DNA from 2 places in the Mariniflexile sp. genome. Region 1 is predicted to be linked to the other one. Evidence: riboswitches for the same ligand, from Rfam matches in the RefSeq annotation. Region 1 holds a riboswitch; the other holds the start of a gene.
The links. A riboswitch is a leader RNA that binds a small molecule or an ion and turns the genes downstream of it on or off. The one in region 1 is predicted to bind S-adenosylmethionine.

Region 1 (16,388 bases):
TTCCAAGGGGTTGTCATGGGCATCCCAAAAATCGCGCGCTTCTTTGTAATTGTTCAGTATGCCTTTATTCACGGTTTGGTAAAGTTCGTCAAACAACACTTCATCGCGTCTCGCTATTTCGTTTAGGCAAAAGCGTAACGCAAAGGTGTAACCTGAGTATTTAAAATAAATATCGTCGTGATTTATAGCGGCCAAACACCCAATAAAGTTGGCCTCATTTTCGGCGGCATACCCCAATTGGTGCGCCATTTCGTGTGATGTTGTGGTTGGAAACAAGTAAACGGGAATCAACCCATCAACCTGCGCTTCGTTGGTCAGCGGGTTTAAATAACCACTAAAACCCATATAGGTTAACGGATAGCTGAACAACGATTTTTTGGCACTTTTTGGGTGGTATTCTAATTTTGGAAAGGTGTTTTTTAAATTAGCATATCCCAAAGGAGCCATATCCAAAATGTCATTTTTGCTATGCGTAATATCAATCTTTAACGTATCGTTTCCAGCTATTTCCGTATATATGCCGTTCGATTTCTCAATCAAATTTTTCGTAACGTTAATTAACTGCTCCGTAGTATAATCTGCTTCCAAACCCAGACTTCTATGTAGCGGCAAGCGGTAATAGTTCAGTCCCCAAAATAAATGGAACGCGAAATAAACAATTGCCACCGCACTTACCACATCAACAGCCCACTGTACGGTATCTTTCCGCAAGCGTTTTCGGTTTAAATAAATCCATCTTAAAATATAAACAATAGCGATGGCATATACCAAATCGCCAAACGAAAACGGTATCCAACCCAAAGTATATCTAAAAAGTTTGGAAACATATTGGTAAAAACCATTGCTGTAATACCTTTCTATAAACTCAGGATAATGGGCTGCCCATTTTACCAAAAAATATTGCGGAATTAACGACAGTGCAATAATGGTTTTAATCTTTTTCTGCATGTTTCAAAAGTAATAAAAATTTGTACCCTATCTCATGGTTTGTTTATTGGGGTTTCTTCCTGCTTTTGGCTCTATCTTTTTTTCGTGCCTCAAAAAAGGATGCCGCCTTAAATATTTATATTCACCAAATCCGAAATTAAAATAGACATCAGTGAGGTTATCAGGAGTAACAATGATGGTCTGGGCTTATTTATAAAGTTTTCAAGACCTCACAGAGGTTTTAAAAACCTGTGAGGTCTGAAGACAAAATATTGACAAAAAAAGGATAAAAACCTTTTAATTTGAAATTAAACACGTTTTATTTCCCCTCTTGGGAGGGGTTAGGGGTGGGTAAATTAATAGAAACATTTTGTAAATGAGATGAAAAATATAAAACCCACCCCTAGCCCCTCCAAGGAGGGGAACGGTTTATCAAAAATTTTCAACTTCCGAACACTTATGTTTTAAAAACCTGGTAGGTATTAAATAAAGTCTTAATTATTTCTGCAAGCTAAAAAAGACCTTGTGGAGTATGGATAACAAAAATATAGTTAGTATTTTTGCACACGAGTTCATAAACGTATTATAGTGTTATCAAGAAAGGTAGAGGGAATAGACCCGTTGAAACCTTGGCAACCTCCCGAATTTTCAGGAAAGGTGCTACGTTCTACGCGTATTCTTAAGGAATATTGGAAAGATAACGAAAAGTATTTCTTTTACTTTTCTTGATGACATTTAGATAAAAAAACATCAAAAATGTCAAACATACATAAAGCTTTACAAGACCGTATTTTAGTGCTAGATGGTGCTATGGGAACGATGCTTCAGCAATATAAATTTACTGAAGAAGATTTTAGGGGCGAACGTTTTAAGGACTACCCAACGCCATTGCAAGGCAACAACGATTTGTTGTCGCTTACACAGCCCGAAGCCATTAAAACCATACATGGAAAATATTTTGAAGCAGGCGCCGATATTGTAGAAACCAATACATTTTCGGGGACAACCATTGCTATGGCAGATTATCAAATGGAAGATTTGGTGTATGAACTGAATTTTCAATCCGCTAAAATAGCCAAAGAAGTTGCTGATGAATTTACAAAGCGTGAACCAAATAAACCACGTTTCGTTGCAGGTTCTATCGGGCCCACAAACCGTACTGCAAGTATGTCGCCCGATGTAAACGACCCAGGTTATAGAGCCGTAACTTTTGATGGGTTGCGTATTGCTTACAAACAACAGGTTGAAGCGTTAATTGACGGTGGAGTTGATTTGCTTTTAGTTGAAACCGTTTTTGATACCTTGAATGCCAAAGCAGCATTATTCGCTATTGAAGAAGTTAAGGATGAAAGGAAGATTGAAATCCCAACCATGCTTAGTGGTACAATAACGGATGCATCTGGTAGAACATTATCAGGTCAAACGGCCGAAGCCTTTTTAATTTCGGTATCGCATATCCCATTATTATCTATTGGATTTAACTGTGCTTTGGGAGCTAATTTATTGCAACCGCATTTAGAAGCCATTGCCAATAAAACTGATTTTGCTATTTCAGCGCACCCAAATGCGGGATTACCAAATGCTTTTGGGGAATATGATGAATCGCCCGAAGAAATGGGCGAGCAAATTGAAGAATACTTAAAGAAAGATTTGATAAATATTATTGGCGGATGCTGCGGTACCACCCCAGAACATATAAAAGTCATTGCAAATATTGCTGCAAAATATAAACCTAGGAAAGCTGACACGTTGAGCGCAGTCGAAGCATAGTCTCAATAGACCTGTCAGGTTTTTAAAACCTGACAGGTCTAAACCAAAACAGTAATCATGATTCTAGAAGTAGCAACTTTAAACATAAAAACTGGTCTTTCTTTAGATTTTGAAAAGAATTTTCAAGAAGCTCAAAAGATAATTTCTTCAATGAAAGGTTATATATCCCATGAATTGAAGAAATGTTTGGAAAAGGAAGATAAATATATATTGTTAGTGAATTGGGAAACCATTGAAGATCATGAAATCGGATTTAGAAAACCCGAAGAATATCAAGAATGGAAAAAATTATTGCATCATTTTTATGAACCATTTCCAATAGTAGAGCATTATAAATAATTGATTATGTGGATGTAAGACCTGCAAGCCCCGATAGCTATCGGGATTCAAAACCTTGTAGGTCTAAAAGAGATAAAAAATGAAAATAAACCAAAAAAAATACATGAAACTTTCTGGTTTAGAACCTTTGGTTTTAAACGAAAACAGCAATTTTATAAACGTTGGTGAACGTACCAATGTGGCTGGTTCGCGTATGTTTTTACGATTGATTAAAGAAGAAAAATTTGATGAAGCTTTAGCAGTGGCACGTCATCAAGTAGATGGCGGCGCACAGATTATTGATATTAATATGGACGACGGCCTCATAGATGGCAAGGAATCTATGGTACGTTTTCTAAATTTAATTGCTGCCGAACCTGATATTTCGCGTGTGCCTATCATGATTGATAGTTCTAAATGGGAGATTATTGAAGCGGGTCTTAAAGTAGTACAAGGGAAGTGTGTGGTGAATTCCATTTCCTTAAAAGAAGGAGAAGAAAAATTTATTGCGGAAGCGAAACTTGTAAAACGCTACGGAGCTGCCGTGGTAATTATGGCGTTTGATGAAGTTGGGCAAGCTGATAATTATGAAAGACGGATTGAAATTTCAAAGCGGTCGTATGATATTTTAGTCAATAAAGTAGGCTTTCCATCAGAAGATATTATTTTCGATTTAAACATATTTCCTGTAGCAACGGGAATGGATGAACACAAAAGAAATGCCATCGATTTTATTGAAGCTACACGTTGGGTTCGACAAAATTTACCCAATGTTAGTGTAAGTGGTGGCGTAAGTAACGTGTCGTTTTCGTTTCGAGGAAATGATGGCGTGCGCGAAGCAATGCACTCGGTGTTTTTATATTATGCCATTCAAGCGGGTATGAATATGGGGATTGTAAACCCATCACTTTTAGAGGTTTATGACGATATTCCAAAGGATTTATTAGAGCGCGTAGAAGACGTTATTTTAGACAGGCGTGATGATGCCACCGAACGATTATTGGACTTTGCCGAAACCGTAAAAGGGTCTAAAGTTGAAAAAGGGGTCGATTTATCTTGGCGGGAAAACCCGATTCAAGATAGAATAACGCACGCTTTGGTTAAAGGTATTGATGCCTTTATTATTGAAGACGTTGAAGCAGCCAGATTACTGGCCGAAAAACCTATTGATGTTATTGAAGGACATTTAATGATTGGGATGAACGTGGTCGGCGATTTGTTTGGAGCAGGAAAAATGTTCTTGCCCCAAGTGGTAAAATCGGCACGGGTTATGAAAAAAGCAGTGGGGTATTTAAATCCGTTTATTGAAGCTGAAAAAGGAGAGTTTCAACAGGCCATAGGTAAAGTATTGATGGCAACGGTAAAAGGTGATGTGCACGATATTGGTAAAAATATTGTGAGTGTTGTTTTGGCATGCAATAATTACGAAATTGTCGATTTAGGGGTCATGGTACCACCTGAAAAAATTATTGCCGAGGCAAAAGCGCATAATGTAGATGTTATAGGTTTGTCTGGGTTAATTACCCCGTCTTTAGATGAAATGGTGTATATGGCAAAAGAAATGGAACGCCTAAATTTTACGCTGCCATTACTTATTGGAGGTGCCACCACATCAAAAGCACATACCGCTGTTAAGATTGATCCACAATATAAAAATGCGGTGGTTCATGTGAACGATGCATCGAGAGCGGTAACAGTGGTTGGCGATTTATTGAACAAGAAAAGCGCCAACGACTATGTGGCAAATTTAAAAAAGGATTACGATGAGTTTCGCAAAAAGTTTTTAAAACGTGGCAAAGAGAAATCATATATTTCAATTAATGAAGCCCGAAAAAGAAAATATAAGATAGATTGGGAAACATCTGAAATTGTAAAGCCAAACGAATTGGGTATTCAAGTTTTAAAGCAATTAAGCTTAAAAGAATTAGAGCCTTTTATAGATTGGAGCCCGTTTTTTAGAAGTTGGGAGTTACATGGTAAGTTCCCAGATATTTTAACTGATGAAGTTGTTGGTGAGCAAGCAACCATTATTTACAAAGAAGCTCAAGACATGGTTGAAGACATTATTGCGAAGCAATTATTAAAACCAAGAGCGATTTTCGGATTGTTTGAAGCAAATACGATTCATGATGATGATATTTCCATTCAGAAAAAAGGAAAGGAAATAGCCGTTTTTAGAACGTTGCGTCAGCAATTAAGTAAAAGAGAAGGGATTCCTAACATTGCTTTAGCCGATTTTATTGCGCCAAAGGAAACTTGGAAAACCGATTATATGGGTGCGTTTTGCGTTGCTATTTTTGGCGCACAAGAACTGGCCGATAGTTATAAAGCTAAAGAAGACGATTATAGTGCGATAATGGCACAAGCCATTGCCGATAGATTTGCAGAAGCCTTAGCGGAGTATTTACATAAACAAATACGAACGAAGCATTGGGGCTATACTACAGATGAAAACCTAACAAACGACGATTTAATAAAAGAAAGTTATAAAGGTATTCGTCCGGCGCCGGGGTATCCCGCATGTCCAGACCATTTGGAAAAGGAAACCATTTGGAGTCTGTTGGATGTTGAAAAAATTATTGGCGTCACACTAACCGAAAGTTTGGCCATGTGGCCAGCCGCCGCGGTTTCGGGCTATTATTTTGGAAACCCAGAAGCAAAATATTTTGGCTTAGGAAAAATTACGAATGACCAGCTAACCGATTATGCGGTTAGAAAAGGCATCACTAAGGAGAAGGCTAGAAAGTGGTTGCATCCAGTGATTGCGGAGGAGTAATCCCCACCCAGCCTCCCCGAAGGGGAGGAGCCAATGAGCAGTTTAGACCTCACAGGTTTTCAAAACCTGTGAGGTCTGGTAAAAAAACAATATGAAAAGACATATTTAGCGATCAAAAAAGGCTAGGTGAAGAGCGATTGCGGTTTTGGTTCCCCTCCTTCGGAGGGGTTAGGGTAGGAGAATAAAATCGGTTAGTGAAAAATATATTTTAACCGATTATGTTGATGGGAGATGGATTTATTGGGAATATGAAGAAGATTATGAAGCCGTTAAAAAGTTATTGCTTTAATTTGCGTTAGCGATTACTCATGCATTTTATTTTGATAAATCTGAAATCGTGAATGCTTCGCATTTGAAGCGGCATCCTTTTTTGAGGCACGAAAAAAAGATATAGCGGAAAGCGCGACTGCGAGCGTTTCCTGCAAGGTTTCTAAAAACCTTGTAGGTATAAGCGAGTAGTAACGCCCAAAATAATAATAGGATTAACAATTAAAAAGTCCCTTTGGGATGTATTGTTTAAATCCTAAAGACAGAAATTTAAAATACTTGTTTAAAGCCCCTACTTTGGAGGGGTTTGGGAGGCTCATGAAAGTAACAGATCACATAAAAAAAGCAAACGGGAAAACATTGTTTTCTTTTGAAGTTATTCCACCGCAAAAAGGTAAAAATATTCAGGATCTATATAACAATATAGACCCGCTGATGGAATTTAATCCGCCTTTTATTGATGTAACAACCTCTAGGGAAGAGTATGTTTATATTGATAAGGGCAACGGACTTTTAGATAAACGCATTACCCGTATGCGCCCGGGAACGGTGGGAATTTGCGCATCTATTATGCATAAATATGGCGTTGATGCCATTCCGCATTTGCTTTGTGGTGGTTTTACAAAAGAGGAAACCGAATATGTTTTGGTGGATTGCCATTATTTAGGACTCGATAATGTGATGGCTTTACGTGGCGATTCCATGAAAGATGAAGCTTATTTTAAACCTGTAGAAGGGGGCAATTGTTTTGCCAGCGAATTGGTAGCGCAAATAGCTGCTTTAAACAGAGGGAAGTATTTGCATGATGATGTGGTGGTGGAGCATAATTCCGATTTTTGCATTGGGGTTGCGGGATACCCTGAAAAACACATGGAAGCGCCTTCGTTAGTAACCGATTTAAAACGCTTAAAAGAGAAAGTGGATGCAGGTGCCGATTATATAGTTACCCAAATGTTTTTTGATAACACTAAGTTTTTTGGGTTTGTAGATAAAGCAAGAGCACTAGGTATAAATGTACCCATTATTCCGGGAATTAAACCCATAGCCGTAAAGCGCCATTTACAAATATTACCACAGGTTTTTAAAATAGATTTACCGCAAGATTTAATTGATGCCGTTGAGGGTTGTAAAGACAACGCTGCGGTTAGGCAGGTTGGTATTGAGTTCGCCATCCAGCAATCCAAAGAATTAAAAGCGGCTGGTGTGCCAGTGCTACATTACTACTCTATGGGAAAAAGTGATAATATAAAAGCGATTGCATCACAGTTGTTTTAAATATTCCGTTATTTTTGCCTAACAGCTAACCCTTCATGAAGCCATTTTTAACCTACACTTTTTTAGTATCAACACTATTTGGTTTTTCACAAGAAAAACAACAGACCTCTTACGTAGATGTTAACTATTTCAAAGGAAACATCGCATTGCACAATAATGATATTCTGCATTTAATAAACGGGCATCCGGAAGGTGTTATTTTAAGTTGGAACAAAAAAACGTATGGGTTTAACGATTGGGAACAGCGTTATAATTATCCCGATTATGGTTTTACATTTATCTATCAAGACCTTAAAAATGAGGTGTTGGGAAACAATACATCGCTTTACGCGCATTATAATTTCTATTTTTTTAATCGGAATGTCATGTTCAGAATCGGTCAAGGCATTGGGTACACGCCAAAACCATACGATAAAGAAGCCAACTATAGAAATATCGCTTTTGGTACGCATCTTTTAAGCAGCACCATGATGATGCTTAATTATAAAAAGGAGCGCATTATCGATAACTTCGGGTTGCAGGCCGGGGTTTCTTTAATCCATTATTCCAATGCGAATGTAAAGGCGCCCAATGCCAGCGTAAATTCCATTACTTTAAATTTGGGGGTTATTTATAATTTAGAGGATGAGGAACCAGCTTATATCACCACGATTGCCGATGGCGAAAAAGAGACATTCACCCAACCCATAAAATACAATGTAGTTTTTAGAGGCGGTGTTAATGAAAGCGATGTAGTTGGTAGTGGTCAGTTTCCATTTTATATAGTTTCTGCGTATGCCGATAAGCGTATCAATGTTAAAAGTGCGCTACAATTTGGATCCGATGTGTTTTTTTCAAACTTTTTGAAAGAGCTTATTTATTACAAAAGCGTGTCGTTTCCTGAGGAAAATGTGTCGGGAAATGAAGATTATAAACGTGTGGGGGTTTTTGTAGGCCATGAATTGTTTATCAATAAAACATCTTTAGAAACGCAGATAGGGTATTATGTGTATTATCCGTTTGATTTTGAAGGAAGAACCTATTTGAGATTGGGCTTAAAACGTTATATAAACGAAAAATGGTTTGGTGCTATAACGCTGAAATCGCATGGGGCAAAAGCTGAAGCGGTAGAAATTGGTATTGGCGTTCGCTTGTAAATTCCTGCGCAAGCAGGAATCTCATGATGAAAAACTAAAAACATAAAAACAGATTTCTACATCCTCAGGAATGACAAAAAAAATGAAAAAACTATTAAACATATTTATTTTAATTCTACTATTTTCCTGTAATAGTGAAAATGCAGGCGATTGTTTTCAAACTACGGGAACCGTCATTGAGCAGGAAGTTTCAGTACCAGTTTTTGATAAAATTTTAGTGAATCGGGATATTGAACTCATCATTAAAGAAGGTGTGGAACAAAAAGTTGTTGTTGAAACCGGTAAAAATTTGTTAAATGATGTAAAAGCTATTGTTGTTGACGGAAAATTGATTCTTACCGATAACAATAGCTGCAATTATGTACGCACTTATGGAATAACCAAAGTATATGTTACAGCACCAAATATAACCGAAATACGGAGCTCCACACAATACGAGGTGCGTTCGGATGGGGTTTTAACATACCCAAGCTTAACTATTTTAGCGGAAGATTATAATGCTCCAGATACTTTTACCAACGGAAATTTCAGACTGCAAATAGACAACAACTCTTTCAGCGCTGTATTCAATAACATCTCAAACTGTTTTGTATCAGGAAAAACAACCGACTTAAATATAACCTTGGCAGCAGGTACGTCGCGCTTTGAAGCGCAAAATCTGATGGCCCAAAATGTGGTATTTTGGAATCGAAGCTCAAACGATATCATTGTAAATCCGCAGCAATCCCTAATAGGTGCCATATCCGGTACGGGGAATGTTATTGCTATAACACATCCGCCCATTGTAAATGTTGAACAGCTCTATAAAGGAAAGTTAATTTTTAATTAAATCTACCGCCTGTTTGGCAATTTCCAATTCTTCATTGGTTGGCACTACCAAGATTTTGGTTTTGGAACCTTCCTTATTTATCGCTCGAATGTCTTTGGAACGCTTATTGTTTTTATCCATATCTAGTTGAATGCCTAAAAAGTTTAGATCTTCACAAATTAATTGGCGCATATAGTTTGAATTTTCGCCAATACCAGCTGTAAAAACAATAGCATCCAATCCGTTTAAAATGGCGGCATAACTACCAATGTATTTTTTTATGCGATACGCATTCATTTGTAAAGCCAATATGCAATCTTTGTTTCCTTTCGCCGCTTCACTTTCAATATCCCTCAAATCGCTAAAGCCCGTAAGTCCCAACATCCCACTTTTTTTAAGCAACATGGTATTGATATCGTTTAAATCGTAGTTTAGTTTTTCGGCTAAATAGAAGGTAAGGGCTGGGTCAATATCGCCAGAACGCGTGCCCATAATCAAACCTCCCAACGGCGAAAATCCCATGGAATGGTCCACACTTTTACCATTTTTAACAGCGGTCATACTACAGCCATTGCCTAGATGGATGGTAATGATTTTCGATTCCTTTTTACCTAAAAAATCAATCGCTTTTTCTGAAACGTATTTATGGCTTGTGCCATGGAAACCATACACCCGAATGTGGTGTTTGGTTAAAAACTCATTAGGAATGGCGTATTTATAAGCGACTTCCGGAATGGATTGAAGGAATGCCGTATCGAAAACAGCCACTTGTTTGGCGGTAGGAAATATATCTTCGGCAACTTCAATACCTTCCAAATTCGCAGGATTGTGTAGTGGTGCCAAAGAAGACAGCTCTTTTATTTTATCCTTAACTTCTTGTGTTATTTCGGTGGTGTTACTAAAATAAATACCGCCATGTACTACACGGTGACCCACAATAGCGATGTCTTCGGGAGCTTTTATAATGCCTGTATTTTTATCCAAAAGATGTTCGGCCACTAATTTTAATCCCGCTTTGTGGTTTAAAATTTTGGATTCAAATTCAATGGAATTTTTCTCCGTTTTAAATTTGAAAAGGGCATCGTCCATCCCTATGCGCTCTATGATGCCCGAACACAGAATGGTTTCTTGGGGCATTGAAAATAACTGAAACTTTAGGGACGAACTCCCAGAGTTTAATATAAGTACTTGCATGTTTTAAATGTCTTGTGCTTGAATGGCGGTTATAATAACGGTGCTGTAAATATCGTCTGCGGTACAGCCCCTACTTAGGTCGTTAACAGGTTTGTTCAATCCTTGTAAAACGGGTCCGATTGCCAATGCTCCTGTTTCTCTTTGTACCGCTTTGTAGGTATTGTTGCCCGTATTCAAATCTGGAAAAATCAATACACTTGCACGACCAGCAACTTCAGAACCTGGCAATTTGCTTTTTCCTATCCGCATATCTACAGCAGCATCGTATTGGATTGGGCCTTCAATTTTTAAGGTTGGCTCTTGGACTTTAACTATTTCGGTAGCTTCCCTCACTTTTTCAACATCAGCGCCTTTTCCGGAAGCTCCAGACGAATAGGATAACATAGCGATTTTTGGTTCAATGCCAAATCCTTTCGCGGTTTGTGCCGATGAAATGGCAATTTCTGCCAATTCCTTAGCATTGGGGTTTGGGTTGATGGCGCAATCTCCAAAAACAGAAATCCGATCTTCCAAACACATAAAGAAAATGGACGATACGATGTTTACCCCTGGCTTCGTTTTTATAAACTGCAATGCCGGAAGCAGAGTGTGTTGTGTGGTGTTCACCGCGCCAGAGACCATACCATCGGCATGCCCTTTATAAATCATCATGGTGCCGTAATACGACACGTCCGACATGGCGTCCCGTGCCATTTCCAAATTAACGTTTTTATGTTTTCTCAATTCATAATACGTATTTACATAATCATCAAAGTGTGGTGAAGTTGGCGGATATACAATATTTATATCGTTGATATCTAAAGGGATATCGAATTTTTCAATGCGTTCTTTAATCTTGCTTTCTTCGCCAATAAGCGTTAAATCAACAACCTGTGCATTTATCAATCGTGCTGCGGCTTGTAATATACGTTCATCATAACCTTCGGGCAACACAATGTGTTTTTTATTTTTAAGCGCACGTTGCAATAAATTGTACTGAAACATTCTGGGTGTAAATATGTCCGATTGAAACGTAATTAAATGGTCTGCCAATTTATCGGTGTCCACATGTATATCAAACGTAGAGATGGACGTTTCAATTTTCTCGGTATTTTCAGCGTATATTTTAGACTTTATACTTCCAATGTGATTGGTAACGGAATACGTGCCATCCTTAACGCTGACTATGGGGACCACGCTAGAAAGACCTTCAATAAGTTTTAAAATAGGTTCTTCGGGAATCAGTCCACCTGTTAAAATAATCCCAGAAATCTTCGGATAATTTTTAGAGATGTTGGCCTGTAAAGCCCCTAAAATAATATCGGCTCTATCACCAGGCGTAATAACTAAACCGTTCTCTTTTAAATGCGTTAGGTAATTGCGCAATTGCATAGCGCCCACGCTAAAATTATCAATAAGATTGTTTAGCATGTCTTTTCCAAAAAGCACTTTCCCGTCCAGTAATTTAATAACCTCTTTAACCGTTGGGCTGGATAGCGAATGTATTTTAGGGATAACCGTAATATCCGTATCAATATGGATGCGTTTCTGCAAAAGCGTTTTTAAGGTTGAAACTTCTTTTGGGTCTACTTTATTGGTCATTATCGACAGCACATCCACAGAATTTCTAAAAGTATCATACGCCAATTGAACGCTATCAGCAATTTCCTTATTATCTTTTTTATCTCCCTGCATCACGATAATAACCGGAAGACCTAAATTTTTTGAAATTAAAATATTCAAATCCAGTTCAATACTGGAGTTTTCGTGCGAAAAGTCCGTGCCTTCAACCAAAACAAAATCAAAACGTTCTTCAAGGTATTTGTATTTTTTAATGATTTCGTCAATCGCATCACCCGATTTTCCTTGATTGTACAAATCAAGTACCTCATTTCTGGTAAAAGCGTATGTTTTTTTATAATTGATATCAATCTCAAAATGCGATAAAACCGTACTGATATGGTTATCCATTTCGCCCGAATCCAAATCTTCAATAATGGGTCTGAAATAACCAACTTTCGCCGTTTTCCCTAAAAGCATGCGCATTAAACCCAAAACAACCACAGATTTTCCGCTGTTAGGTTCAATGGTAGCCACATAAATTCCTTTACTCATGTCTTGTTTTTGTAGTGTAGCAAAGATAATCGATTAAGATGTTTTTAACGAAAAACAATGCGGTTTTGTTAATAATTTAAAATATGATGCTGCAAAATTACCGTCTAGATATTTTAGTAAAGATGATTTTGGTCATATTTTCAATACAATTTTGGGCGTTACCATCCCGATAGCTATCGGGAGGTCGGGCTTTCCGTTATATCTTTTTAAAACGTCAAGGCGGAGGCACGACAAAGCAATCTGCCAATTTTCAGTTCTGTCCAAAGTTCGTTTTCCTAAGTTTTAAAAAGGATACCGCTTCAAAAGCGAAGCATTCACGATTTCCAAATCAACAATAAAATGTATGGGTAATCCCTAACGCAGCCTATCAGCTATTTAAAGCACTTATCAGATAATATTTAATTTTCAATATGATAATTACCTCAGTTGGCAAATTCCACATCGTATTTATTACCCGGATTTTTTATCTTAATTCTGGTCTTAAAATATTTTGCCAAATAAACTTATATTGACTTTCTTTTATTTCTATTCCGAATTCTCTTTTTATTGAAAAAACGTTTTCTGGCATAAAAGTGAAAATTCCATTAGTTAATAAAAGTAAAAATGCAATTACAAGTAATGTAACTCTAAATATTTTACTGAACTGAATTTTCACTATAAATCCATTAATCAAATAAATTATTAGAAGCCAAAACATGAAATATAAAAAGAAATCAAATAAAAATTCTAAGATGAAAAATTGTTCAGAACCTGAGGTGTGCCAACCTTCACAAAAATAGGGTAAAGGAAATCCAATCATTACAGAATCTGGTGCATCAACTGGTGCAACATACTACCATTTAGTGAAAATCTCGAAAGAAATAATCGTTACAGGAAGTACAACCTTTAAAATTAAATTTTTTGAATGTGTTTTCACAAATTTTATTCACAGTTTTATTTTTCTAAACAAGATGTTGCTGTAATTATAATTAATGGGCTTAATAATGAAAAAATCACAACTAAAAACCCACCATTACTTCAAAGTCAACTCCCTAAAAAGCGCCTCCAAACTCGCATTTTTTTGGTTGAGCTGTAAAATTTTTAATTTATTGTCGTGCGCAAAGTCAAACACATGCGAGCGCATATCTTCGGCAGTGGCAAATGTAATTTCATAAACAAAATTATGCGTATTCACAACGGTTTTTGCTTTTGGTAGTTTTAATAAAAACACATCTTCAACCCGGTAATCGAACTCCACAATTACCGTTTGTTCTTTGCTTTCGCGTAGTTCCGTTAATTTTTTATCCGCTACAATTTCTCCTTTGTTAATAATAATCACACGGTCGCACATGGCTTCTACTTCCTGCATAATATGTGTGGAAAGAAATACCGTTTTAGTTTTACCAATGGATTTGATGAGGTTTCTAATTTCCACCAATTGATTCGGGTCCAAGCCAGTGGTAGGTTCATCTAAAATTAAAACCTCAGGATCGTGCAACATCGCATTTGCCAACCCAACACGCTGGCGAAACCCTTTGGAGAGCTGTCCTATTTTTTTATGGGCTTCGGCAGTTAACCCGGTAAGCTCAATAACCTCTTCAATACGTTGTTTCCCTACCTTATAAATATCGGCGTTAAAGGCTAGATATTCCTTAACATACATGTCTAAATACAACGGGTTATGCTCGGGCAAATAGCCAACACTTTGCTGTACGTGTTGCTTATCGCCACTCACATCAAAGCCATTTACTTTGGCCAAACCTTCGTTGGCGTCAAGATACGTTGTTAAAATTTTCATCATAGTGGATTTCCCGGCTCCATTGGGTCCTAAAAACCCAACAATTTCTGGTTTCTCCACCTTAAAAGAGATGTTGTTCAATGCTTTTTGGTTTCCGTAAAGTTTCGAAATACCTTCTACCTGTATCGACATGTTTAAAATTATTTATCCAAAAATAATGATTATCCAATGTAATGTAAGTTTTGCTGTAAAATATTTAAAACTTTTAATAAATATGAAAAAAAGGTTTTATCCTGTTTTGATTTCTTGAAATATTAATTACTTTAGCCACATAATTATGAAGGCAACAGCAACTTATACATATTTTAGCGGATTTTATTTTTTCTTTATTAGAAAAAACGAGACCTTGTATGTATAATTTATAAGCATAAATTTTAATACTAAGTCTCGATGAAAATCGGGACTTTTTTTTGTATATGATAAAAACAGTGGCCATACAGGGCGTAAAAGGATCTTTTCATCATATTGTGTCACAGCAATTTTTTGACAAGCCTGTTGACGCTATAGAATGTTTAACATTCGACCGCGTAGTCGATTCTTTAATTACCAAAGAGTGTGATGCTGCTATCATGGCTTTGGAGAATTCCATTGCGGGTTCTATCATCCCGAATTACGCGTTGATCAACAAATTTGGGCTGCACATTGTAGGCGAACATTATTTGGATATCCAGCACAATTTAATGGCATTGCCCAATCAGAACATTAAGGAAATCAAGGAAGTGTATTCGCACCCCATGGCGTTATTACAGTGTATGGAATTTTTTAAACTGCATCCGCATATTAAGTTGATTGAAGATAAGGATACCGCCGAAGTAGCGCAACGCATTCAGGAAAAACAACTAAAAAACGTAGGGGCTATTGCGAGTACTATTGCTGCCGAAATTTTTGAGTTGGATATTTTGGCACGTAGCATCCAGACCATAAAACATAATGAAACCCGTTTTGTAATTGTAAAGCGCAACAATTCCGAAGTGCCGGAAAACCAAATAAACAAGGCATCGGTTCGGTTTGAAGCCGACCATAAACGAGGCAGTTTAGCGGCTATTTTGAATGTGATGAGCGATTGCAAACTCAATTTAACAAAAATACAGTCGTTGCCCATTGTTGAAACACCTTGGAAGTATGCCTTTTTTGTGGATGTTACTTTTGAAACTTATGAGGAATTTAAAAAAGCAAAATCCATTATAGATATTATGGCACAAGGATTTAAAGTTTTGGGCGAATATAAAAATGCCAAAAAATGATTGAAGCAGCGAACAGATTAAACACCGTTGAAGAATACTACTTCTCAAAAAAATTGAGAGAGGTAAACCTTCTTATTGCAAGTGGCAAGCCCATTATTAATTTAGGTATTGGTAGCCCAGATATGCAACCGCCACAAAAAGTGATTGATGCTTTGAATGCGGGGTTTTCAAACCCAAGTGCCCATAAATACCAAAGTTACCAAGGCTTGCCCGAGTTGCGCGAAGCCATGGCTTGGTTTTACAAAGAACATTTTAATGTGAATTTAAGTCCGTCCACCGAAATTTTACCATTAATGGGAAGTAAGGAAGGGATTATGCATATTTCGATGGCATATTTGAATGAAGGGGATGAGGTTTTAATACCAAATCCAGGGTATCCAACCTACCAATCGGTAACCAATTTAGTAGGTGCAAAACCTGTTTTTTATGAGCTTGATGAAGCCAACAACTGGATGCCGGATTTTAAGGCTTTAGAGAAATTGGATTTAAGCAAAGTAAAACTGATGTGGGTCAATTACCCGCACATGCCAACTGGTGCGCAACCAAGTAAGTATGTTTTTGAAGAGTTGGTGGCGTTTGGTAAAAAACATAGTATTTTAATTGTTAACGACAATCCGTATAGCTTTGTTTTAAATGATAACCAGAGGAGTATTTTAGAGGTTGAAGGCGCAAAAGAAGTTTGTTTGGAATTGAATTCGTTAAGCAAAACCTTTAATATGGCAGGATGGCGTGTAGGTATGGTGATTGGCGATAGTAAACACATCAATAATATTTTGAAGGTAAAAAGCAATATGGATTCTGG
Region 2 (16,388 bases), on a different contig from region 1:
ACGCAAGGCACCATTACGGATGAAAACGGGAAGTTTTATATGGAATCCACCCAAACGTGGCCAAGTTTAATAATTTCCTTTTTAGGGTATGAAACTTTAGATGTACCGTTGGTTAAAAAAGTAAACTACGATTTAAAATTTATTTTAAAAGAAGAAGCTGCCCAGTTAAACCAAGTGTTTATTGTTGCCGGAAAACAACCCAAAAAGAACAATCCTGCGATTGATTTGCTTCGGAAAATCTGGGAACATAAACGCAAGAACGGCTTAAAACATTACAACCAATACGAATTCGATAAATACGAAAAAGTAGAATTCGATATTAACACCATAGACAGTGCGCTTATAAAAAGCAAATTGTTTAGGGGCATGGAGTTTGTTTTTAGTGAAGTGGACACCTCAAACGTTACCGGAAAAACCTATTTGCCCATATTTATTAACGAAGCGGTTTCCACCGTGTACGGCGATAATATTTTAAACAAACAAAAAGCGGTTTTAAAAGGAAATAAAAACTCGGGCTTTAGCGATAACCAGATGGTCATCGATTTTGTGGATGATTTATATTCCGATTATGATATTTACGATAACTATCTCCAGTTTTTCGATAAAAGTTTTGTGAGCCCCTTGTCCAGAACAGGAATTGGCACCTACAATTATGTTTTAAAAGACAGTGCTTTTATAGAAAACAAATGGTGCTATAACATTATTTATTATCCCAGACGCAAAAACGAGCTTACGTTTAAAGGCGATTTTTGGGTAGCAGATACCACATTCGCCATTAAGGAAATCAAACTTCAGGCTTCTAAAAGCGCCAACATTAACTGGGTCAAAGAAATTTATATTGAGCAAGAATTTGAAGTATTGAACGATTCTATTTTTCTTGTGAAACGGGATTATATGATGTCCGATTTTGCGTTGAATAAAAAGGAAAAATCGCGAGGGGTTTACGGAAAACGCACCACGTTGTACAATAATTATAAGTTTGACAAGCCGTTGGATAAAAAATTCTATGATGAAAAAGTTTATGATTTCAATCAGGATATTTATGATAGAGACGATGCCTTTTGGGCAGATAACCGTTTGGAAGCATTAAATAAAGATGAAAAAGGGGTGTATAAAATGCTAGACACCTTAAAAACCGTTAAAAAGTTTAAACGCCTTTATAACTTAGGAAGCATCTTAGCATCAGGCTATATAGAGTTCAATACATTGCCTTTGGATTATGGCCCCATTTTTTCAACCTTTGGGTTTAATGAAGTAGAAGGCTTGCGATTACGGGCAGGAGGGCGCACCTATTTTGGTAAAAATGATTTATGGCGTTTAGAAGGTTTTTTAGCCTATGGTTTCAACGACGATAAATTTAAATATGGGATCTCCGGAAAATGGTTGATTGACAAGAAAAATCGGTTTATCATTTCGGGTGGAAACCGACGCGATGTAGAGCAAATAGGCGCCAGCTTAACAACAAGTACCGATGTTTTAGGGCGGAGTTTGGCATCGTCCGCAGTAATTGTTACCGGTGCAAACAACAAACTTACCAATGTAAATTTAACAACCTTGGCAGCAGAGTTGGAACCTTGGCGCAATATCATTTTCAGATTGGGCATAAACTACCGTACTTTAGAGTCGGCATCACCCACATTTAGCTTGGATTACAACACACCTGATGGCGAAAAACCTGAAATAAACCAATATGAAACAACGTTTTCGGTTTCCTATTTTCCGAAACGGAAAATGACAGGTTTTGGTGTGGAACGTAGAGAAGCCAATGACGATTTTGCGCGTCTTTTTGCCCAAATAAGCCGTGGCGATAAAGATATATTCAATAGTGATTTTGATTATACCAAACTGCAAATGTCGTACTTACAACCTATGCAAGTAGGCGGTTTTGGTAGATTGACCACCACCATTGAAGCTGGCAAAACTTTTGGCGAAGTGCCGCTTGGGTTGTTAAGTGTTATCCCTGGCAATCAATCTTATTTTTCCATTTATAACACCTTCTCACAATTAGACTATTATGAGTTTGTGTCCGATACTTATGCATCGGTTCATTTGGAACATAATTTTAACGGGCGTTTCTTTTCCCGAATTCCGTTTCTAAGAAAATTAAATCTTCGGGAAATAGTGAGCTTCAGAGGCGTTGTCGGAGATCTTTCAAGTGAGAACATTGCATTGAGCACCACAACAAATCCTAATAGTATTCCATTGATAGCACCTAACAAAAAACCGTATTATGAGTATGGGTTCGGTGTAGGGAACATTTTTAAGGTTTTCAGGATCGATTTCAATTTTAGAGGTAATTATTTAAATGGAACAGATTATCCCGATGCCAGAAAATTTGGTATTACGGGCTCTTTCGGGTTTCATTTCTAAATGTTTATAAAGGCAAAAATTTTTTTTTGATTTAGCTGATTTTTCTATGATAAAATTTATTTTACGGTTTATAGATGCATTCTACTTTATCTTTAAAAAGTTTGTTCCACTAAAAACCTATAGGTACGCAGTATGTGGAGGAAGCAATCTGTTATTTGACACCATTCTATATTTCGTTTTCTATAATTTTATTTTTGCAAAACAGAATGTGGACATGCATTTTTTTGTGTTAAGCCCCCACATAGCCTCTTTGTTTTTTGTATTTCCAATCACTTTTTTTACAGGCTTTTTACTCAATAGGTATATTACATTTCCGAATTCCGATTTATTACCACGAGTTCAGTTTTTCAGATATTTAATGGTTGGCTTAGGAGCTATTTTAATAAGTTATGCTGCCATGAAGTTTTTGGTAGATTACTTAAAGTTTTACCCCACGCCTTCTAGGTTTATAACCATCATCATCAGTGTGGTTTATAGTTATATTCTTCAGAATAAATTTAGTTTTAAAGCTTCAAATTAAGCTTTAAATGAGTTCAATAAAATCATCCCATAAAAAAGGCTTTCCGTAGAAAGCTTTTTTTATAACTATATATATAATAAATATACTAAATCACATTCTTTTTGTTATCGCGCAATTTTTTAATTCCAAAAATTGCTGCACCTGCCAATAAAATTGAAAGCCCACCATCTAATGGAACAGAGTCGTTGCCGTTGTCTTTTTTCGGACCAGTGTTTCCTACAGGCTTATCATTTCCTTGGTTGCCAGAATGTCCAGCATTACCTGTTTGGAATCCATCATAATTACCTACTCCATTACCGTTGTTTCCATTTACTTTGGGTTTGTTGGGTTTGTCCTTGTCTTTTGCTGATGCATTTAAATTATTAGTAAATGTGAATGCTAAAAGCACTAATGCGATTGTGAATATTTTACTTAGTGATTTCATTTTAATTATATTAATTGGTTAATAGCGAGTAAATATAAATATAAGTCTATGTATTACACTAATTTAGTCGATGTATTACATTAATTTACCGCTGATGTAATATGTAATGTTTGCTGTAAATATTTATTCAGATAAGGTGGTAAATCTTTTGGTTGCTATTTAATAATTTAAGAAGATTTCCAAAAACTATTTTCCCTTTTTTTTATTCTTGAAAGCATCAAATTCCGATTGGTTTTCAACTTTCGGGAAACTGTTATTGTTCACATCGGTATCGGCAAATTCAAAATTAGGGTCTAAATTCACTTTGCTCACTTCTTTTGCTTTTATAAAAGTCTTTTTTACTTCATATTCATTGGTTCTCCAAATTTCAGCAGGCAATCGGTCTGTTTCCGTGGTGCCATCAGTAAAAACCCATTCAATGGTCACGGGCATTACCAATCCGCCCACATTTTTAATGGTTACTTCATATATATTTTTGCCAGACAATTGTTTTCTAACTTCTTTATCATCTAATCGTGATAAAAACTCGCCATAAGCAGTATCGGGTGTATTGGTCATGGTAATAACCTCTGGTCCGTTCGAAAAACCGTTGGCTTGTTCATCATCATTTTTTTCGGTTGCCGCTATTTTTACTTTTTTATTCTTGTTTTTATCTTCAATATTACTGTTTTCTTCAAATACCTTAAACCATTTTACATTGCTTAGTTCCATATCTACATGATCGGTTGTAAAAAACCAGCCTCGGTAAAACCAATCCAAATCGGTTGCCGTGGCATCTTCAAGGGTTCTAAATAAATCACTTGGGTTAGGGTGTTTGTATTTCCAACGATTGGCATATTCCTTAAAAGCCTCGTCAAATAATTCCTTTCCAATAATGGAGTTGCGCAACATTTGCAATCCAACTGTGGGCTTCATATAAAAATTAGCACCAAATTGATTTAGCAATTCAGAATCAGAAGTGGTCATGATAGGACGTAAAATATTTTTATCCCCATTCATAAAAGGCACAATACTTTTAGGCGTGGTGCTATTAAAATCAGGATACCTTTCTGCCAAGGTGCGTTGGTGCAAAAAAGTATTCAACCCTTCATCCATCCACATCCATTTACGTTCATCGGAACTCACAATCATAGGAAACCAGTTGTGACCTACCTCATGAATGATGGTTCCTATCATATCTTGTTTAGCAGCATCACTTATTTTACCATTTTTTGGGCGCCCACCGTTAAAGCTTATCATCGGGAATTCCATACCAATATTAGAGGTGTTTACAGAAATAGCCACCGGATAAGGATAATCAAAAGTAGCTTCAGAATAAACTTCCAAGGCCTGGGTTACCGCTTTGGTGGATTCTTCTTGCCATACGGGCAAACCTTCCTTTGGATAAAACGACATGCCCATAACCGTGTTTGTGGGCAGTTTTACGGCCTGCGCATCCCATAAAAATTTTCTTGATGATGCAAAGGCGAAATCGCGAACATTCATGGCGTTGAATTTCCACGTTTTTTGTTTGATGGCCTTTGTTTTTTCGTTGGCCTGCGCTTCTTCTTTAGTGATAATCATGATGGGTTTATCAAACGTTTTTCTTGCTGTTTCCAGTCTGCTTCGTTGTGCTTTGGTAAGCACTTCTTCACTGTTCTGCAATGTTCCTGTTGATGCTACAATATGATTATCCGGTACCGTGATTTCTACATGATAATCACCAAATTCCAAAGCAAACTCCCCTAATTTTTGGAATTGCTGATTTTGCCAACCTTCCGTGTCATTATAAACCGCCATTCTAGGAAACCAATGGGCTATTAGGTAAACGGTGTTGCCGTCTTCGGGGAAATATTCGTAGCCCTCCCTAGAAAGCAAATACATACTTCTATCGGTAATGGGGTACGACCAAGCAATTGAAAAACCGGTAGATTCGCCAGACTTAAGAATGGTGTTCAATTTTACTTTCATCATGGTATTGTTAACCATGGTCTTCAAATTATTTCCTGAAGCATCCTTTACCATTTTAATGGAATACCCTGCTGGAAAGTCTATGGCTCTGGTTAAAAACTGCATTTGTCTTGCAGATATGGAATCTTTTACATTATTATTAAAAGTGCCAAAATCTTCATTCCCTTTTTTGTTGACATTTTGTTCTAACTGAAGCCATAAATAGCTCAAATCGTCGGGCGAGTTATTAAAATAGGTAATGGTTTCTTCACCAGAAATGGTATTGTTCTTTTCATTGAGCAGCACTTTTATGTGGTAGTTGGCGCATTGTTGCCAATAATCTTTTCCAGGAGCGCCACTTGCTGTTCTATAAGTGTTTGGAGGCGCAATCATATTATCAATAGGTTCAAATTTCCCTTTCCAGGGTTCGTTTTGGGCTTGAATACTCGGTAAGCATAAAAGCAGTAAAAATGCAGATAATAGATGTCGCATGATTTTTGAATTATTTATTAGAATTAGTCCTTCACAAGATAACAATTTATTCGTATAAATCATGCAATTTTTATTGCTCAACGCCATTGCGTTAAGTATCTTTGTGCGTCTAATAAAATAAAAAATGAGCGATAAAAATCCATTGACCTTTGATGTATTGATTGAAATACCTAAAGGAAGTAGAAATAAATACGAATACGATTTCACATTGCACAAAATACGTTTTGACCGTACTTTGTTTTCATCTATGATGTACCCTGGTGATTATGGTTTTATTCCTGAAACCCTAGCTTTGGATAAAGATCCATTGGATGTATTGGTTTTAGGTATTGAACCCACTTTCCCTATGGTTGTTATGGAGGTAAAACCCATAGGCGTTTTTTATATGACCGATGAAAAAGGACCCGATGAAAAAATTATTTGTGTACCCGTTTCCGATCCCGTTTGGAGCAACAGGGATGATATTTCTGAATTAAATCCACACCGATTGAAAGAGATCGAACACTTTTTTCAAGTTTATAAAGATTTGGAAGAGAAAAAAGTTGATGTTGGTGGTTGGGGCGATGCCAAAGAAGCGGTTAGAATTTATCATGAATGTGTACAACGTTATGAAGAAAGCGAACACAAGAAAAAAAGAACCTTTACTATATAATTATTGAATTCTCGATATTTTAAAAAAATAATGAGCCATCTTTAATCAAAGGTGGCTTTTTTTATCACATATATTTTACTAATTTTAGCCCCGTTAAAAAAAATTAATTTAAACTAACTGACTTTGTATGGAATTAATAGTAAAACTTTTACCGCTTTTTGGTGTTTTAGCGTTGGTATTTGTATTTGTAAAAAGTGCTTGGGTTACTAAACAGGACCAAGGCAGCGAGAAAATGATCCGGATTGCCAAAAACATTACCGATGGTGCCATGGCTTTTCTTAAAGCCGAATATAAAATATTGGCCATATTTGTTGTTGCTGTTGCCATCTTATTATTCTTTAAGGGCCAAGCAGAAGCAGGGTCTGATGGCATGGTGGCCGTTTCCTTTGTAGTTGGAGCTATTTGCTCTGCTTTAGCGGGATTCATAGGCATGAAAGTTGCCACAAAAGCAAATGTAAGAACCACGCAAGCCGCAAGAACATCGTTAGGAAAAGCTTTAGAAGTCGCTTTTGCCGGTGGTGCCGTTATGGGATTGGGCGTGGTTGGTCTGGGTGTTTTGGGTCTAAGCGGTCTTTTTGCTATTTATCAAGAAATATGGCCCGGCGAAGAAAACATATCCATGGTACTTAATGTGCTTTCTGGGTTTTCATTAGGGGCATCATCCATTGCATTGTTTGCTCGTGTTGGTGGTGGTATTTATACAAAGGCTGCCGATGTGGGCGCCGATTTGGTTGGTAAAGTAGAAGCTGGTATTCCTGAAGACCATCCATTGAATCCTGCAACCATTGCAGATAATGTGGGTGATAATGTGGGCGATGTTGCCGGTATGGGGGCCGATTTATTTGAATCGTATGTGGGTTCCATTATAGGTACCATGATTTTGGGAGCCCTCATTATTACGCCCGATGTAGCTGGTGGCATGGGTGCGGTATATTTACCGTTGGTACTGGCTGCGGTTGGTATCATCATGTCCATTATAGGAACATTTTTTGTAAGAGTAAAAGATGGTGGAAACCCACAAACGGCCTTAAATGTTGGTGAGTTCGGATCTGCATTATTAATGGTCATAGCATCGTATTTTATTATTGATGCTTTTATACCAGAAACGTATATTTTTAAAGGGATGGAGTATTCCTCCATGGGTGTCTTTTGGGCAACAATTGCCGGTTTGGTCGCTGGTTTAGCGGTTGGTAAAGTAACGGAATATTATACAGGTACCGGAAAAGGCCCTGTAAATTCCATAGTCCGGCAATCTGAAACCGGAGCTGCCACCAATATTATTGCAGGTTTGGGTATTGGAATGATGTCTACCATGATCCCTATTTTATTAATTGCCACAGCCATACTGGTATCCCATTATTTTGCAGGATTATACGGTATTGCCATCGCAGCGGTAGGTATGTTGGCAAATACGGGCATTCAATTGGCTGTTGATGCTTATGGCCCCATTTCTGATAACGCCGGTGGTATTGCCGAAATGGCTGAATTACCTAAAGAAGTTAGAGAACGTACCGATAAACTGGATGCCGTTGGAAATACCACGGCAGCTATTGGTAAAGGATTTGCTATTGCCTCGGCAGCATTAACTGCTTTGGCATTATTCGCTGCCTTTATGGAAACAGCCCATGTTAGCTCCATTGATGTATCAAAACCCGGTATTATGGCAGGCTTGTTGGTAGGCGGCATGTTGCCATTTGTGTTTTCTGCCTTGTCGATGAACGCCGTGGGTCGTGCAGCTATGGCCATGATTGAAGAAGTGCGTCGCCAGTTCAGGGATATTCCACAATTAAAAGCTGCTTTAGCTGTTATGCGTAAGTATGATTCTGATATGAGTAAAGCTACAAAAGAAGATAGAGCTATTTTTGATGCCGCTGATGGGTATGCAGAATACGATAAATGTGTAGCCATTTCAACACAAGCATCCATTAAGGAAATGGTACTGCCAGGGGTGTTGGCCATTGCTGTTCCTGTTGCTGTTGGATTTATTGGTGGTGCCGAAATGTTAGGTGGCTTATTGGCAGGTGTAACAACTTGTGGTGTGCTTATGGCAATTTTCCAATCGAATGCAGGTGGTGCTTGGGATAATGCTAAAAAAACCATCGAAGAACAAGGTAGAAAAGGTACCGATGCCCATAAAGCGGCAGTGGTTGGTGATACTGTTGGAGATCCGTTTAAAGATACTTCGGGCCCTTCATTGAATATTCTATTGAAATTAATGTCGGTTGTGGCTTTGGTTATCGCACCAAGTATTGCTTTAAACCCAGAGGTGGTTACTGCCTATGTTTCAAATAATGTACCTGAAACAGTTGAAATGACGAGAGAAGTTAAAATTGAAAAAACTACAAATGATGATGGAACCGTTAAAGCGGTTGTAACCACCATAACCCAAAAAAATGGAGAAAAGCCCCATACAAGTTATGAAACGTTTGAAGGAACGGAAGTTGATGTAGATGCCAGTATCAAGGCCATAAAAAATAATAAAAAAACCGCATTGGTTAAAATTGAAAAAGTAACAAAAGAAGACCTTGTAAATTAGATTTACAACTTTTGATTGAAACAAAAAACCACGCCTTTAGCGTGGTTTTTTGTTTTGTGCAATAAAGTTGCGATCAAAAATAAAACTCTTCAGAGCTAATTAAAGGGGTGCCGTGGACACTAAATTTTTTCTCTTTAGAATGGAAAAACTTTTTTGCCTAATTCCTTGAAAATTTATGTGAGCCCTTAATACCAATGCAAATAGCTGGTAAATATGCCCGCGTTAGCGATTGGAGCAAACTACCGTGTAGTGCGGAAAGCGCGACCCGATAGGGGAACGCCCAAATAATACCAATTGCACATATAAAACAGCCCAATAAACTTGTTCTTTTTCGCCAATAAATCTTCAAAAAACAGTTCCGTAGCTATGCTATGCAAAGGTTTTTTTCATCGTCTTGACAAAAGATTTCTTCGTTTCTTTAGACTCTTTTATTTCCGTACATGACAAAAATGAAAATGAAAAGTTCAAAACATTAAAAATAAGCCACTTAATAATTCCTCCCCTTTTTTCAAGGGGATAGCCTGTACCGAATTTTCGGTATGCCGAATGGCGGAGGGGTCAATGATATTGCTTTTTAAATTATAGAAGATATTTTTGTCATGTACTGAACTCTTTTATACATACAATTGGTATAATGTGCATTAAAAAAGCGCACTCGTGAAAATGCGCTTTTAAGGACGATCCTGAAAGATTTTAACTTGGTGACTAACTCAAATAATTAAATAATTGTGGACTGTCCTAAATGTATGTTGGTAAAGTTTAAGTTGGTTTCATCGGGATGGTTTATAAAATCTTCAATGAAATCGCCAACCTTTGTGGTGGTAATGTTATCGTATTTTGTATTTAAATCGGGTGTGGTAATATGCAGTTTTAATGATTTATCCACACCTTCCCTTACCAATGCCGCCTCATCGTCCAATCCAAAATGGTCAAGCAGCATCGCGGTGGCCAAAATAGAAGCTATAGGGTTTGCAATACCTTTATTGGTCGCTTTTGAATAGGCACCATGAATGGGCTCGAACATGGCATGTTTTTCGCCCAAGGAAGCCGATGCCAACAAGCCGATGGAACCTACTATAACGCTGGCTTCTTCCGATAGGATATCGCCAAACATGTTCTCCGTTAAAATAACATCAAACTGCCTTGGGTTCATGATAAGCTCCATGGCGGCGTTATCCATGTACATATAATGCAATCGAACGTTTGGGTATTGTGGTGCCATTTCTTGCACCACCCTGCGCCAAAGCCGGGAACTTTCCAAAGCGTTTGCCTTATCAACCAAGGTTAATTTGCGTTTTCTGGATTGTGCTGCTTTAAAGGCCAAGTGGGCAATGCGCTCAATTTCAAAGCGGGTATATTCGCAAATATCAGAGGCTGTATTGCCGTCATCACTTAATTTTTTTTCACCAAAATAAATACCGCCCGTTAGTTCACGGAAAATTAAAATATTGCTATTTGCTATTTGCTTTTTCTTTAAAGATGATTTGTTCAGTAAATCCTCATAAGCAATTATAGGGCGTATATTGGCATATAAATCGAGTGATTTGCGTAATCTTAAAAGCCCTTGTTCCGGTCTTATTTTTGCGTAAGGGTCTAAATCAAAAGCAGCATTCCCAATGGCTCCAAATAAAATAGCATCGGCTTTTTCACAAATATCAACGGTTTCTTCGGGTAGGGGATTGCCTGTTTTTTCAATGGCACTGGCACCAACCAAGGCATGTTGAAATGTAAATACATGGTTAAACTCCATAGCAATAGCTTTCAAAACCTTAACGGCTTGTGCTATAACTTCCGGACCTATACCATCGCCCGGTAAAACGGCAATATTTAGTTTCATTTCAATTATTTATTTTGTCATTCCCGCCTTTCGTCTATCGCTCAAGATAAACTCTGGCGGAAATCTTTATTTTATGCTGAAATAATTTCTTTAAACACGCTACTTTTTTCTATAATAAAATGGATGTCATCATCATTAACTTCTTTCTTGTTATCGGCAAAATCTAAAAAATTTATGTAGATCTCATCTAGCTGAAGCTTCGTTAATTCATATCCAACGTTTTTTGCTCTGTATGCTAATGCCGCACGTCCGCTTCTGGCAGTCAATACTATAGCAGATTCGGTTACGCCCACATCCTTAGGGTCTATAATTTCGTAAGTTTCACGGTTTTTAATTACCCCATCTTGATGGATTCCCGAGCTGTGTGCAAAGGCATTGGCGCCTACAATGGCTTTGTTTGGTTGGGTGTAAATGCCCATACTGTCCGATACCAACTGGCTAATGCCGTAAAGCATTTCAGTTTTTATATTAGTATCTAAATTCAAATACGGGTGTTGCTTTAAGATCATTACTACTTCTTCCAAAGCAGTATTTCCAGCACGTTCGCCAATACCATTAATAGTACATTCAATTTGGCGCGCACCGTTAATAACACCTTCAATGGAATTGGCGGTTGCCAATCCTAGATCGTTATGGCAATGGCACGATAAAATGGCTTTATCGATACCTTTCACATTTTCTTTTAGGTATTTGATTTTTGCGCCATATTCGTGCGGTAAACAGTATCCTGTAGTATCAGGAATGTTTAAAACCGTAGCGCCCGCTTTAATGGCAGCTTCACAAACACGTGCTAAATAGTCGTTATCTGTTCTTCCAGCATCTTCAGCATAAAATTCCACATCCTCAACAAAAGATTTTGCGTAACTTACCGCTTTAAATGCACGTTCTAGTATAGCATCCCTATTGGAGTTGAATTTGAATTTTATGTGGGAATCGGAGGTGCCAATACCAGTATGGATTCGCGGGGTTTTGGCGTATTTTAATGCTTGGGCAGCTACTTTTATATCGTTTTCAACAGAACGTGTCAATCCACAGACTGTTGCATTTTTAACAATTTTAGAAATGGCTTCAACCGATTTAAAATCGCCAGGGCTTGATACAGGAAACCCAGCTTCAATAATATCAACACCCAACAAATCCAGCTGTTCAGCAATGATCAGTTTTTGTTCGGTATTTAATTTGCAGCCTGGGACTTGCTCGCCATCGCGAAGCGTTGTGTCAAAAATTTGGACGTTAGTATTGGACATTTAATAAAATAAATTTTTCTATTGTACTACGAATGTATATTTTGGTTTGCTTAAATGATAATGCAACTCACTTTTTTTACGATGTTTAACCCAAATATAGCTTGTTTAAGCATCTGATAATCAATTTTTTAATAAGTATTTTACAACTATGACAAAAGAGCAAAAAGATAATTTGTTTGTATTGGTGAAATCGCTTTCAAAGTCTGAAAAGCGACAATTTAAACTTTATGTAGGGCGTTTGGGGGTGAATGAGGATTCAAAATTTTTAACGCTTTTTAATATTCTTGAAAAACTTTCGATATATGATGAATCGGCGATTCTAAAAAAAGGTATTGTAAAAAAAGAGCAATTATCTAATTTAAAAGCCCATTTGTACAAACAGATTTTAATAAGCTTACGGTTAAACCCTTCGCATCAAAATATCAGGATCCAAATTCGCGAACAATTGGATTTTGCCACCATTTTATACCACAAAGGATTATACAAACAAAGTTTAAAAATATTGGACAAAGCAAAAAACGTAGCCATTGCCAATGAAGAGAAAAATGTGGCTTACGAGATTGTGGAGCTTGAAAAAATTATAGAATCGCAATACATAACCCGAAGTTTAAGCAATCGGGCCGACGAGTTATCCATTCAAGCCAAGGAACTCAGCCAGCAAAATGTAATGGCAAGCAAGCTATCCAATTTATCGCTTCAATTGTACGGGTTGTTTTTAAAAACGGGCTATGTTAAAAACGACAAGGAAAGCAAACGTGTTATAAAATATTTTAATGCCCGCCTTCCCAAATACGATATCCATAATTTAGGTTTTCGAGAAAAACTGTGGCTTTACAAAGCTTATTTATGGTATAGTTTTTTAACGGTCGATTTTCTATCATGCTATAAATATGCCACAAAATGGGTAGAACTTTTTTATGAAAATAAAGATCAAATCAGTTTAAATCCCGTATTTTTTTTAAGAGGAAACCATTATTTACTTGAAGCTTTATTTTATTTAAGGCAGTACGATAAATTTAAAGAATCTTTAATACGATTTGAATCTGTTACAAAAGAGGATTGGTTTCCTGTTGATGATAATATTGATGGTTTAACATTTCTATATATTTACAACAACAAATTCAATTTACACTTTATGGAAGGAAGTTTTGAAGAAGGTTTGCCTTTGGTAGATGAGGTTTTAGAACGGTTAAAAGATTATAATGATAGAATTGACGAACACCACATTATGGTATTTTATTATAAAATAGCCAGTATGTATTTTGGCGCCGGCGAAAATAAAAAGTGCATTCAATATTTAGAAAAAATAATCAGTAACAAAACCCTGCAAATGCGTGAGGACTTGTTGTGTTTTGCTAGAATACTGAATTTGGTAGCGCATTACGAAGCGGGTATGGACTATAATTTGGATGTGCTGATTCGTAGTACCTATAAATTTTTAATTAAAATGGAAGATTTGTACGATGTACAACGGGAGTTTATTAAATTTTTAAGAGGTTTAGGCGATATTTACCCCAATGAAGTAAGAAACGAATTTATTAAGCTTCATAAAAAACTGAAGGAATTTGAGCACGACCCCTACCAAAGTCGTGCGTTTTTGTACTTGGATATTATATCGTGGTTAGAGTCTAAAATTCAAAATAGGCCAATTGCTTTAGTTATTCAAAACAAGTTTTACGACATGCGATTTAACAAGTAAAATGGCTCTAGGATAAATGCGCTAAAAATGTTAAGCCACGAATGTCACGAATTTCCACTAATATTAGAAAAAATTTTAGATTTTTCAATTCGTGTGATTATTTTATGACAATAATTCGTGCTGATTAGTGACATTCGTGGCTAAAAATAGGACTATTAGTATGAATACGTTTGCCCTAAATTGTATTCAAAAAAGATTAACACCAACTTTATTTGCAAAATTTTTCTAAAAAAATTAGGATTTTAACTTTTTCTAACCGAATATTTGCACTCACAAAGTTCAATAACTTATTGAAATGTTATCAAGAAAGGCGGAGGGATTAGACCCATTGAAGCCTTAGCAACCCTTTATCCGTAAAGAAGGTGCTAAATTCTACTTAAATAGCTAGTTCAATTTAGCATTTTAGATAGATAACCGAACGAAATTGCTTTAAGCAATTTTATTTTCTTTTTAACATTTTTCTATTGAACTGATTTAAGCTTTTCACATTTAAGCGAAAATTAGTCATTTTTTGACCAATTGAAGTCTTTTTTGAGTTACATAGCAGCGCTATGGAAGGAAAAAAAGGCGAAAAGTGGGTGAAAAAGGGCAATTTTTTAGCGAATGGGAAAAGTTTAAACCAGTTCATTGAGTACACTTCGATAGGAGTGATTTATTATTAACCAAAAGTCTTTTACCTCTCCTTTGGAGAGGTCAGAAATATTGCAAATATTTCTAGGTGAGGCTTAAAAAAACTAGAAAAATGAGTACACAAAAATTAGCAACCAACGCATTACATGCAGGACACGATTTTAAAGCAAACGGAGGTACCAGGGCCGTACCAATTTACCAAACAACATCGTATGTTTTTAATAATTCGGACCATGCTGCAAACCTATTTTCATTAAAGGAATTAGGCTTTATTTACACCCGTCTTAACAACCCAACCAACCAGATTTTACAAGAGCGTTTAGCAGCCGTAGAAGGTGGTATTGGCGCAGTTGTGTTTGCTTCGGGAACAGCCGCTATTTCAACAGGACTGTTAACCATGTTGAAAGCTGGCGACCATATTGTAGCTTCCAGCAGTTTATACGGTGGAACGTATAATTTATTAAAAGTAACGCTTCCGCGATTGGGTATTACCACCACATTTGTTGATGCCGATAATCCTGATAATTTTAAAAAAGCTGTAAAAGATAACACCCGTGCATTTTTTGTGGAATCTTTAGGAAACCCGAAATTGGATGTGTTGGATTTAGCAGCGATTGCTAAACATTCAAAAGCAGCGGGCGTTCCCTTTATTGTTGATAATACGGTGGCAACACCCGTATTATTGAATCCTATTAAACATGGTGCTGATATCGTTATCCATTCGTTAACAAAATATATTGGTGGCCAAGGAACCTCATTAGGTGGTGCTATTATTGATGCAGGAACTTTTAATTGGGCAAATGGAAAATTTCCAGAATTTACAGAACCTTCAGCAGGATATCACGGTTTGGTGTATCATGAAGCATTAGGTGCTGCGGCTTATACTTTTAAATTGATTTTAGAAGGATTAAGGGATTTTGGAGGTGCTTTAAGTCCGTTTAACGCTTTTCAAATCATTCAAGGTTTAGAAACACTTCCGGTAAGAATAAAACAACATAGCGAAAATGCTTTGGAACTTGCAAAATGGTTGCAAAAACAACCGGAAGTGGCTTGGGTAAATTATCCAGGATTGGAATCTAGCAAGTACAAAGCATTATCAGACAAATATTTATCCAAAGGGCAAAGCGGTATTGTTACCTTTGGTGCCAAAGGCGGATTTGATGCCGCTAAAGCGATTGCAGATAACTCTAAATTGTTTTCATTGTTAGCGAATATTGGCGATACCAAATCGCTGATTATCCATCCAGCAAGTACCACGCATCAACAATTAACGGATGCTGAACAAGATGCTGCAGGAGCTCCTAAAGATTTAATTCGTTTGTCCGTTGGAATTGAAGATATAGACGATTTAAAAGCAGATTTAAAAGCAGCGTTTAGTAAAATTTAAACAACCTGTAAATAGACCTGTCAGGTTTTTAAAACCTGACAGGTCTTAATAAGGAAACTTGACAGGTCTCAAAAAAAAAAAGCTAACACACCAGTTTGAAAACAAATTTACAACATATCATAATCCCAAACTTTACCACCGAAAGTAAAGTCGTTAACCCCGAAATAAAGTTAAGCTACCAAGTATTTGGCAAAACTTTGGGGTCGGCGTCCGTGGTGTTAGTCAATCACGCTTTAACGGGCAATAGCAATGTAACGGGAAAGGACGGTTGGTGGCAAGAGCTGGTGGGCGATGATAAGGTGATTGATACCAAGCTCTACACCGTTTTGGCATTCAATATTCCGGGGAATGGTTTCGATGGCTTTGTGATAGATAATTATAAAGATTTTGTAGCCCGAGATATTGCGAGTTTATTTTTAATCGGTTTGAAAGAATTAAAAATCGATAAACTTTTTGCACTTATCGGAGGCTCTTTGGGTGGCGGTATTGCTTGGGAAATGGCTGTTTTAAATCCGGACATTACCGAGCATTTAATACCTGTGGCAACCGATTGGAAATCCACCGATTGGCTTATCGCCAATTGCCAAATCCAAGAACAGTTTTTATTGAATTCCAGAAATCCGGTGCACGATGCTAGGATGCATGCTATGTTGTGTTATAGAACG

Region 2: it holds a riboswitch for S-adenosylmethionine, as region 1 does, so the genes downstream of both, ACU1LP_RS08080 (O-acetylhomoserine aminocarboxypropyltransferase/cysteine synthase family protein) here and ACU1LP_RS02755 (homocysteine S-methyltransferase family protein) in region 1, are expected to answer to the same signal.

The regions. Positions count from the first base shown of each region.
Region 1 is NZ_JBFVFE010000003.1:139,112-155,499, reverse strand. Features, by position in the region: gene ACU1LP_RS02760 (DUF3810 domain-containing protein) at 1-948, opposite strand, end outside; SAM riboswitch class I at 1,516-1,631, shown strand; gene ACU1LP_RS02755 (homocysteine S-methyltransferase family protein) at 1,684-2,697, shown strand; gene ACU1LP_RS02750 (antibiotic biosynthesis monooxygenase family protein) at 2,755-3,036, shown strand; gene metH (methionine synthase) at 3,116-5,791, shown strand; gene metF (methylenetetrahydrofolate reductase [NAD(P)H]) at 6,377-7,333, shown strand; gene ACU1LP_RS02735 (acyloxyacyl hydrolase) at 7,369-8,469, shown strand; gene ACU1LP_RS02730 (head GIN domain-containing protein) at 8,552-9,298, shown strand; gene ACU1LP_RS02725 (acetate/propionate family kinase) at 9,284-10,471, opposite strand; gene pta (phosphate acetyltransferase) at 10,475-12,565, opposite strand; gene gldA (gliding motility-associated ABC transporter ATP-binding subunit GldA) at 13,578-14,474, opposite strand; gene ACU1LP_RS02710 (prephenate dehydratase) at 14,759-15,586, shown strand; gene ACU1LP_RS02705 (pyridoxal phosphate-dependent aminotransferase) at 15,583-16,388, shown strand, end outside.
Region 2 is NZ_JBFVFE010000015.1:48,212-64,599, forward strand. Features, by position in the region: gene ACU1LP_RS08035 (DUF5686 family protein) at 1-2,370, shown strand, start outside; gene ACU1LP_RS08040 (GtrA family protein) at 2,417-2,890, shown strand; gene ACU1LP_RS08045 (PID-CTERM protein-sorting domain-containing protein) at 2,976-3,314, opposite strand; gene ACU1LP_RS08050 (M1 family metallopeptidase) at 3,501-5,735, opposite strand; gene ACU1LP_RS08055 (inorganic diphosphatase) at 5,860-6,387, shown strand; gene ACU1LP_RS08060 (sodium-translocating pyrophosphatase) at 6,515-8,923, shown strand; gene leuB (3-isopropylmalate dehydrogenase) at 9,642-10,760, opposite strand; gene ACU1LP_RS08070 (2-isopropylmalate synthase) at 10,832-12,007, opposite strand; gene ACU1LP_RS08075 (hypothetical protein) at 12,156-13,706, shown strand; SAM riboswitch class I at 14,002-14,123, shown strand; gene ACU1LP_RS08080 (O-acetylhomoserine aminocarboxypropyltransferase/cysteine synthase family protein) at 14,449-15,723, shown strand; gene thrA (bifunctional aspartate kinase/homoserine dehydrogenase I) at 15,819-16,388, shown strand, end outside.